2 regions of the Emergencia sp. JLR.KK010 genome follow, and region 1 is predicted to be linked to the other one. Evidence: riboswitches for the same ligand, from Rfam matches in the RefSeq annotation. Region 1 holds a riboswitch; the other holds the start of a gene.

Region 1 (4,277 bases):
CTCAAAGGAAGTCCGTTCGCATCTGTCGGTTGAACGTATTGGCGGATTCCGCAAAAAGTACAATGCCTGCACCAAACGTAATGTCTGTCTTGTCGGCGGACTGTGTTTTCCCTGCAACGCAGGAAGAAATTACCGCTTCTGTAGGAGTTGCGGTATGTGCAGTCGTTTCTGTCCTGATTTTGAAGCTTACAGCTGCCCAAAACTGGACAAGCCACCCTACGTGTGTAATGGCTGTAAAACAAGACCCCACTGCACTTTAGAAAAACATTTTTACCGTGCCAAGCAAGCTGACAAAGAATACCGCAGCAAACTGACTGAATCCCGCAAAGGCTTTACCTTTTCCGAAGAAGAGCTGCAGCATTTCGACCGCATTGTCTCTCCGCTAATCCGTCAGGGACAATCCCTTCATCATATCTGTGTAACCAATACCGATTCCCTGATGATTAGCGAACGCTCCCTTTACCGAATCATTGATGCCGGACTGATTTCCGCAAAGAATCTTGACCTTCCAAGGAAAGTCCGTTTCAAATCGCGGAAAAAGAAAAAGACTTTCAAAGTCGACCGTAAATGCCGCGAAGGCAGAACCTTTGAGGATTTTAAAAAATTTATGGAAGAGCATCCAAACTATCCTGTTGTCCAAATGGATTCCGTTGAAGGAAAGAAAGGCGGCAAAGTCCTTCTAACCATTCATTTTGTCAAAGCAGAATTCATGCTGGCCTTTCTGCGTGACTACAATGATTCCAGATCCGTCACAGATGTCTTTAAAAAACTGTATGACCTTTTGGGATCAGAACGGTTTCGCCACCTCTTTCCGCTAATCCTTACCGATAACGGCAGTGAATTTTCCAATCCTCTAGCCATTGAAAAAGATCCTTCCGGTAAAAAGCGTACCGCAGTCTATTACTGCGATCCGCAGGCTTCATGGCAGAAAGGATCCATTGAGCGCAATCACGAGTTTATCCGCTATTTCCTGCCGAAAGGTACTTCTTTCGACCACCTTTGCCAAGAGGATATTTCACTCATGATGCATCATATTAATTCTTACTGCAGGGAAAGCCTAAGCAACAAATGCCCTCACGAAATGTTTGCATTCTTTTTCGGTGCCGAAACCCTTCACCTTCTCGGCTGCCGCAGAATTCCTTCCAAAGAAGTTACCCTGAAGTCTTCCATCTTTAGAAAAGGAGGTGCATCCCTGTGAAAAGACGAACCATTTACGATAAACAATCCATCGACTATCAGTTCAACCTTTGTGCACTCCATGAAATGGAAGATGTTGTTCCCATGACACGCAGCGAACGTTACATGCTTCGCAACTGGGTTCGCTCTGGTCATGAGATTGAATCCAATCCATGGGAGTATCTGGACAGCGACGGCTGGCAGTTAAATTATCTGCAAGCCTACCGTCTGGAATACGGCTATTCCGCCGGTCCATGGGACAGCTGGAAAGGACCAGACACCCAGCCTTTATGGTGCGAAGAACGCAAATGCTACGTAAAACACGATGAACTGCTAGAACTTTAATTTTTAATGGATTACCGGGATATATCGCTAGTTTCACAAGACCATCAGCCGGCAGAATTCACTCTGGCAAAAATAAAAATATGAATGCTGACGGCTTTTTGTTATGCCCGAATTTCCCTGCATTAACACTATTTTACCCTATTCTGGCATCAATTTCACTACTTTCCATAGCTTTTTACATCCTCCACTCTTGCGTACCTGACATTTACTTAGGCAAACTGGAATTCACCTTGGCAATTGACCAAATTGTCTCGTTTTGACCTATTGCCATTTATGTATAGTATATATTTGAAAATATTGTATTGCAAAAAAATAATCACAAGGATATAATGAAATAGGAGTTAGCTTTGCGAAAAGGAAATCCAAAGTCTCTCCAGATTATAATTAAAAACAAAATATAAAGAAACCATTTTGTGTTCTTCCTTGTGCGTACCACAGGGGAGCTAAGAGGGAAGCAAGTGAGAGCCTTGCGCGGACCCGCCACTGTAATTGGATTGTTTTTACCACTGGTGAAGAGCCACCCACTGGGGAGACCTGGGAAGGGAAAGAAAAACGATAATCCATGAGCCAGGAGACCTGCATGAGATGAGGATCCCGCGGCGAGGTAACCGTAAGAATCCAGAGTTTAGATACAGTAAATGCGGACTGTAGGCAAAGAGCCTGCAGTTTTTTTGTGGGCAGAAATGTAGAAAGGAAGAACACATGAAGAAAAACGAAACAGTAAAGAAATTTTCTGCCATTCTTCTAAGTATCGTCATGGTACTTTGCATGATGCCGTCTATGGCATTTGCTGCGGAAGCAGATGTGCAGACAGGAAATGTACAGATTACTGTGCCGGCGGATGCAAAAGTATTTGTCGGCACGAAGGAAAAACACTTCAAGCCGTTTATAGAGCAGGAGACTATTGGTGAAGTGCCGGCTGAGGAAGGGCTGAAGACGGTATCCTATAATCTGCCGGCAAACAAGGATTACAATTTCAGAATCAGTGGGAAAGGCTATGTGACTTATACCGGAAAATTCAAGTCACCGGCAGCGTCCAAAGATCCGTATATCTTAAATGTTTCTGAAAGCGATTTGAAGCCGGAAGGAAAAAACGCTAAAACCGTCGATAAAGCTTCAACTTCAAATAAGAATTACAACATGGCAGACATTTATCTGAACATCAATCCCGCAGGCTATCTGAAGTTGAAGAAAAACGACGAATACCAGATCGTATCTCTGAGAAACTGGGAGGCAGTAGACACCCTTACAAATAATTACTTTATTGAGCCGGACTATCACTATGAGGCTGTCAACTTTGACGGAACACCAAGTGATGTGGTATCCGTATCAGAAAGTGGAAAAGTGACTGCGCAGAAGGAAGGTACTGCAGTGGTACTTGTAACCTATGACGCTTTTAATAATATTTCTGCGGTTGGCGGTCCGTTCTTTGGTGCAATCTGGCCGGAAAATACAGGTGTGTTTGTAGTATCTGTAGGATCATCTGATAGTACGGTCAGTGTCAACGCTAAGGTAAATACCGAGACGAACGCAACCGTCAGCAATGGAAAACTCGCAGGGGATGACTTGGATGCGGAGCTGGATATCATTTACTATCTGACAGAGATGACTGATGCTGCCGGGGAAAAAACAGTTTATGATGATGCCCATGGAAGCTATACATTTACACCGACAGGTGAAGTTGCTTCTGTAGAGGTGGCAAATCCTAATTATGCTGGCGGAAAGCTGAACTATGGTGGGTTTGTGCCAGCTGAAAGAAATGCAGACGGCAGTTATACTGTAAAGTTGGTCGAAGGCAGAAATATTGTGAAGGTCAGCGACGGAACTGCCTGCGATTATCAGGTGGTTTCTGCGAAAGGTGTCAAAGCAGCGGTTACCAACAAGACTACGCCGGGCAAGGCGTTAGTGGCAGGCGACCAGTTTGCAATCAGTTTCGATACATTGTATCATCCTGTCAATAAGCTAGCGGGAATTTATAATATGTCAGCAGCGGTAATCTATCAGACGGTAGAAGGAATGGAAGGTAAAACCGTTGGAGGAACCGCAGCACAGTACAATTTTGCAGCTAATGCCAAAGCGCAGACTATGGAAAATCAGGTTAGCATTACAAAGACTATGTTCTTTGGCAGCACTAACTATAGCCTGAAAAAGGGCGATGCAGCAGCTATTCCGGCGGATTATACAAAAGACACACTGACTGTATCCCAAGGGGGTCTTTTCACTTTTGGATTTGGAAGCAGCTACGGCGCACACAGAGAAATTACCTATGAAGTAGGCGCTTCTCCAAACTTTACCGCAGTCAGTCAGACAGCATATTTTGGAATTTTGCCGGATATTACCTTGCAGGTCGAAAAAGCTGACGCTGCCGGCGACATCGAAGTCGTTGAAGTGGTTACGCAGCCGAAAAAAACAGCATACTTTGAGGGCGAGTCCTTTGATGGGGAAGGTATGAGTCTGAAAGTCACTTATGCAGACGGCACAGAGAGAACTGTAACAGGCGGTTACAGCGTGACGCCTTCTGTTATGGAGAAGGATACACAGAAAGTAATGGTCAGCCTGGGAGGAAAAATCGCAGAAGTACCGGTAACTGTAACACCTTTGGAAGTGACAAAGATTGAAATTACAAAAGCGCCTTCAAAGACGGCGTATATCGCAGGAGAATATTTTAACCCGTCTGGTATGGTTGTAAGTGCAGTATATAACAGTGGAAAGAAAGAAGAAATTACAGACTATACTTATGAAGCTGCACCTCTTAC
Region 2 (4,277 bases), 1.1 Mb from region 1:
TATAATGCAAAATCCCCGCAAATATGCAGACTGATGTGCATATTTGCGGAGATTTCTTTAAAAATATGCATTTTGCCATGAGGAAGGAGTATCGTGGAATCATTAGCGTTAAATTGGGAGCCAGTCATTTTTATTGACTTAATAGGAATTGTGCGATATATTGAAATTAATTTAGGGAAAAGATTTGGCGGTGAATTCTGAAAGGAGAAAGGATATGAACCCGATTGAAACCAAAGATTTAATCATACGCGACAGCGTTTTTGAGGATTTAAAGTATTTTGACCCATGGGAAAGGCAGCCTGCAGTAACGGAGTTTTTCAGCATTGCGGACGGGCAGAGTCTGGAGGATGTGACCAAGGCATATGTGAAATTTGATGAGGCTGCCGATATGCGCCAGTACACTATTTGTCTGCGCGAGAGCGGTGAGCCGGTGGGAAGAATTATTCTTGGCGATATCATAGAAGGCTGGAAGTGTGAAATTTGGCGGATTTACATTGCGGATACGGCACTTCGCGGCAAAGGCTACGGCAGACAGGCTATGGAAGCGACCATGAAACTGTGCTTTGAGGATTTTGGGATGAAACGGGTATATCTGGATCATTACACGGGAAATCCAGCGGCGCATCTGTATCTGAATCTGGGATTTCAGTACGAGGGCGTGCTGAGAAAGAATTGCAGGAAGAATGGAGTGCTTTACGACGTGCATCTGATGTCCATGCTGGCAGAGGAATACTTTGAGCGATATGGTAAATGAATGCAGTGAATAAGCTGGAAAAACGCCAACACGCCGAAAAAAATTATGCCAACACGCCGAAAAAAATAGACACAGATAAAATGAAAAAACCGGCTTTTTTAATGATTCTTATTGGCGTAGGTGATTATGCTTACCGAAGGCAGGATGGAATTTATGTAGTGCCGGTGGGATGTCTAAAGAATTAAGAATAATTAACAGCCGCCTAGCGAAAAGGGCGGCTGTCTTTATAAGTGGAGTTTGACAGGTTTACGGCGTTTCCTTTTGTACACTCTTCAAGAGATTTTTCCGTCAGTCTGAGAACGGTTTCTGATGTTGACAAAAATAAAAGAATCACGAATATTTGTCACATTTCTTTTTTCATGCCTTTGCCCTGTTTGAAGACATGCAAAAGTCTTGCATTTTCGCTCAAATTGTGTATAATGATATATGAAAATTGAAAAGAGCTTGCCAGTACCCGAAAGGGTTTAAAGGAAAACAGGTGAAATTCCTGTACGCCGCCAACGCTGTAACAGAGGAGTCTTCTTCACGATGTCACTGGGAAACCGGGAAGGCGAAGAAAGATGCTGATACTGGAGTCAGAACACCAGCTGGGAAGCAGCGCAAACGCATTGGAGAGATATGATGCGAAAGTATCTCTGCCGGATGCGTTATTTTTTTATATGGAGGGCACTAATGAAAAAACTATTTAAACTGGAAGAAAATCACACCACTGTCAGACAGGAAGTACGCGCCGGTCTGACAACCTTTTTTGCCATGGCGTATATCATTTTTCTGAACCCGGTATTTCTGTCATCTACAGGCATGAGTTCCGGCGGCGTTATGGTTGCTACATGTCTTTCTGCCGCAGCAGGCACGCTGCTGTGTGCATTTTTGAGCAATAAGCCTTTTGCGATGGCGCCGGGTATGGGGATGAATGCCTTTTTTGCGTATACCCTATGCGGAATTTACGGATATTCATGGCAGCAGGCGCTGGCACTTACCTTCCTTTCCGGAATCCTATTTTTTCTAATTGTTATCTCGCCTCTGAGAGATAAGATAATCAATGCAGTACCTGTAAATCTGAAATACGCTATAAGCGCCGGCGTGGGTCTGTTTATAGCGCTCATTGGTCTTCTGGATACAGGGATTATATCTTTAGCAAGCGGAATGCCTGCTCTCGGGGATCTCAGTTCGCCTACAGTTCTGATTGCATTGCTTGGAGTGGCAATCACAGCTGTTTTGGTGGTATTGAACATAAATGGAAGTTTGATTATCGGTATGGTGATAACGATTGTACTGAGTCTGGCGGCAGGACAGACAGCGATGCCCGACCACCTTGCAGAGTTTCCGGGCGCAATAGCGGACGTGGCTTTTAAGCTTGATTTTTCCGGATTGATTTCAGGAAAAGCGGGCTTGTCCGGTATCCTGTCACTTATTGCGCTTATTATCTCATTGACCATGGTTGATATGTTTGATACCCTTGGTTTTTTAATCGGCACCAGCTCCAGGGCGGGAATGACTGATGAAAAGGGAACCATGCCGGGAAGCGGGTCGATTTTAATTGCTGATGCGGCAGGTTCTGTGATGGGCGCTTTATTTGGAACCTCTACCGTTACATGCTATGCGGAATCGGTTTCCGGGATTGCGGCAGGCGGAAAAACCGGTCTGACTGCTGTAACAACTGCTTTGTGCTTCTTGCTGGCGGTTGTGTTCTCGCCTCTGACAGGGGTGATGACAAGTGCTGTAACTGCACCGGCTTTGATTATCGTGGGAATGTATCTTCTCATGGAAGTGAAAAAAGTTGATTTTGGTCGTCTGGATGACGCCATTCCTGCATTTATTACCATAGTGGCGATGCCTATGACATACTCCATTACGACAGGAATTGCTGCGGGATTTATTTTTTATCTGATTTGCAAAATTGCCGCTGGCAGAAGAAATGAGGTGAATCTGCCTGTTGTGGCGCTGGCTATGGTATTTTTTCTTTATTTCTGCCTGTAAAATTTAGGTTTGCAGTATTTTGAATATATGCCTTTTCTTTAGCTGGTTCAATTCATCACGTGTTGGAGCTGTGAGTGCAGTGGCTTCGGTGAGGTCGGTAAGAGGATTCTCGGTAGCGATACATTTGCTGACAAAGGAATCGTATCGACCAAGGGAAAGACTGCAGAACAGACCAACGATAATTGAAGATGTACCAAAATTGCTGGTAAGATCCAGAACCAGCAAATCATTTTTATTTGCAGTATTTGCGAGGAAAATCCTCTGGGATGAATCGAAAGTCTGCACTGTTCCTGTGTAATAATAGGTGCACTTAGCAAAATCGGTGGGGTCGACTACACGCCCATAAAAGGAAGCTTTTTCTTGATTTATGGTCAAGATGTTGACCTCTTTGTTTTTTTTCTGTATGAGAGAGGGTACGTACACATAATAGATTTTTCCTGGTTGTGAAGAACCGGGTGTTTCTTGTGATAAATTCTCAGTTGGAAGTAAATAGTCCATGTCAAGAAGCTGTGAAATATGAACATCAAGATTCTTTGCAATAATAATGAGTGTTTCCACATCAATTGATACTTCCCCACGCTCATATTTTGAAAGGGAAGATTTACTTTTGTTAATGAGTAGAGCAAATTCTGCCAAACTGTAATGTTTTTGTTTCCTGTAGTGACGAATGCGCTGACCAAGTATACTGCGTATTGTTTCTTCCATGCTGTACCTCCGCAAAGATTTCATATAATTGCTTTTTTCTCTGAAATAAAGTAAAACTCGTAAAGTTTTTTATTAGTATAGCATATTTTATGCAAAAAATCCAATGTTGTTGGAAAAAAGTGCAGAAAATAGTCGTAGAATGAAAATACCGTTTTTTGAAAAGGAAAAGGAAGTTCTTTATAATGATAGAAAATTTATTATAAGGAGTGATTATTTTGAAAGATCGAAGAAAGTATTTCATTGTGTTTTTATTGACCCTGTCTACTTTGTGCTATAATTTGCCCTATTTAAGTTCGACTTTTTATACGCAATTTTTGGAGGCATTTCATTTATCTAATCAGCAGGCGGGGATGCTACTGACGATGTTTTCTTTTACAGCAACGCCGGGATATCTGCTGGGTGGTATTTTAGCAGATAGATTTTCACCGAAAAAGCTGGTCGTCATTTCTCAGCTTTTGACGGCAGGTCTTGGAATTCTAATGACTTTTGCACCAAACTACACGGTGTTAATCGGATGTTACCTCGGGTTTGGCGTATCGACAACCTTCATTCACTGGTCGGCATACTTGAAATTGGTTCGTGCACAGGCAGATGAAAACGAAGAAGGAAAGATGTTTGGATTCTTTGAAATGTGTGCAGCAATTGTAGGTGCAATTATGAGTTACGGTGTGCTGGCGGCACTGTCACAGTTTGCAGAAAGCATGGGATTCAGATATGTAACGACAATTTTTGCCGTTGTAATTGCGATTGTGGCTATTTTAATTATGGTGCTGGTGAAGGATGTAAAGGGCTTAGAGTCTAACGATGATTTCAAGTTTTCTATGCTTGGAAGAGCGCT

The links. Region 1 has a riboswitch for cobalamin ahead of V1225_RS06210 (DUF4430 domain-containing protein). Riboswitches for the same ligand answer to the same signal wherever they lie in the genome.
Region 2: it holds a riboswitch for cobalamin, as region 1 does, so the genes downstream of both, V1225_RS00760 (NCS2 family permease) here and V1225_RS06210 (DUF4430 domain-containing protein) in region 1, are expected to answer to the same signal.

Annotation. Positions count from the first base shown of each region.
Region 1 is NZ_CP143550.1:1,289,229-1,293,505, forward strand. It holds gene V1225_RS06200 (IS30 family transposase) at 1-1,198, shown strand, start outside; gene V1225_RS06205 (hypothetical protein) at 1,195-1,521, shown strand; cobalamin riboswitch at 1,918-2,120, shown strand; gene V1225_RS06210 (DUF4430 domain-containing protein) at 2,224-4,277, shown strand, end outside.
Region 2 is NZ_CP143550.1:173,271-177,547, reverse strand. It holds gene V1225_RS00770 (GNAT family protein) at 215-754, shown strand; gene V1225_RS00765 (hypothetical protein) at 751-939, shown strand; cobalamin riboswitch at 1,186-1,361, shown strand; gene V1225_RS00760 (NCS2 family permease) at 1,427-2,734, shown strand; gene V1225_RS00755 (helix-turn-helix domain-containing protein) at 2,738-3,439, opposite strand; gene V1225_RS00750 (MFS transporter) at 3,646-4,277, shown strand, end outside.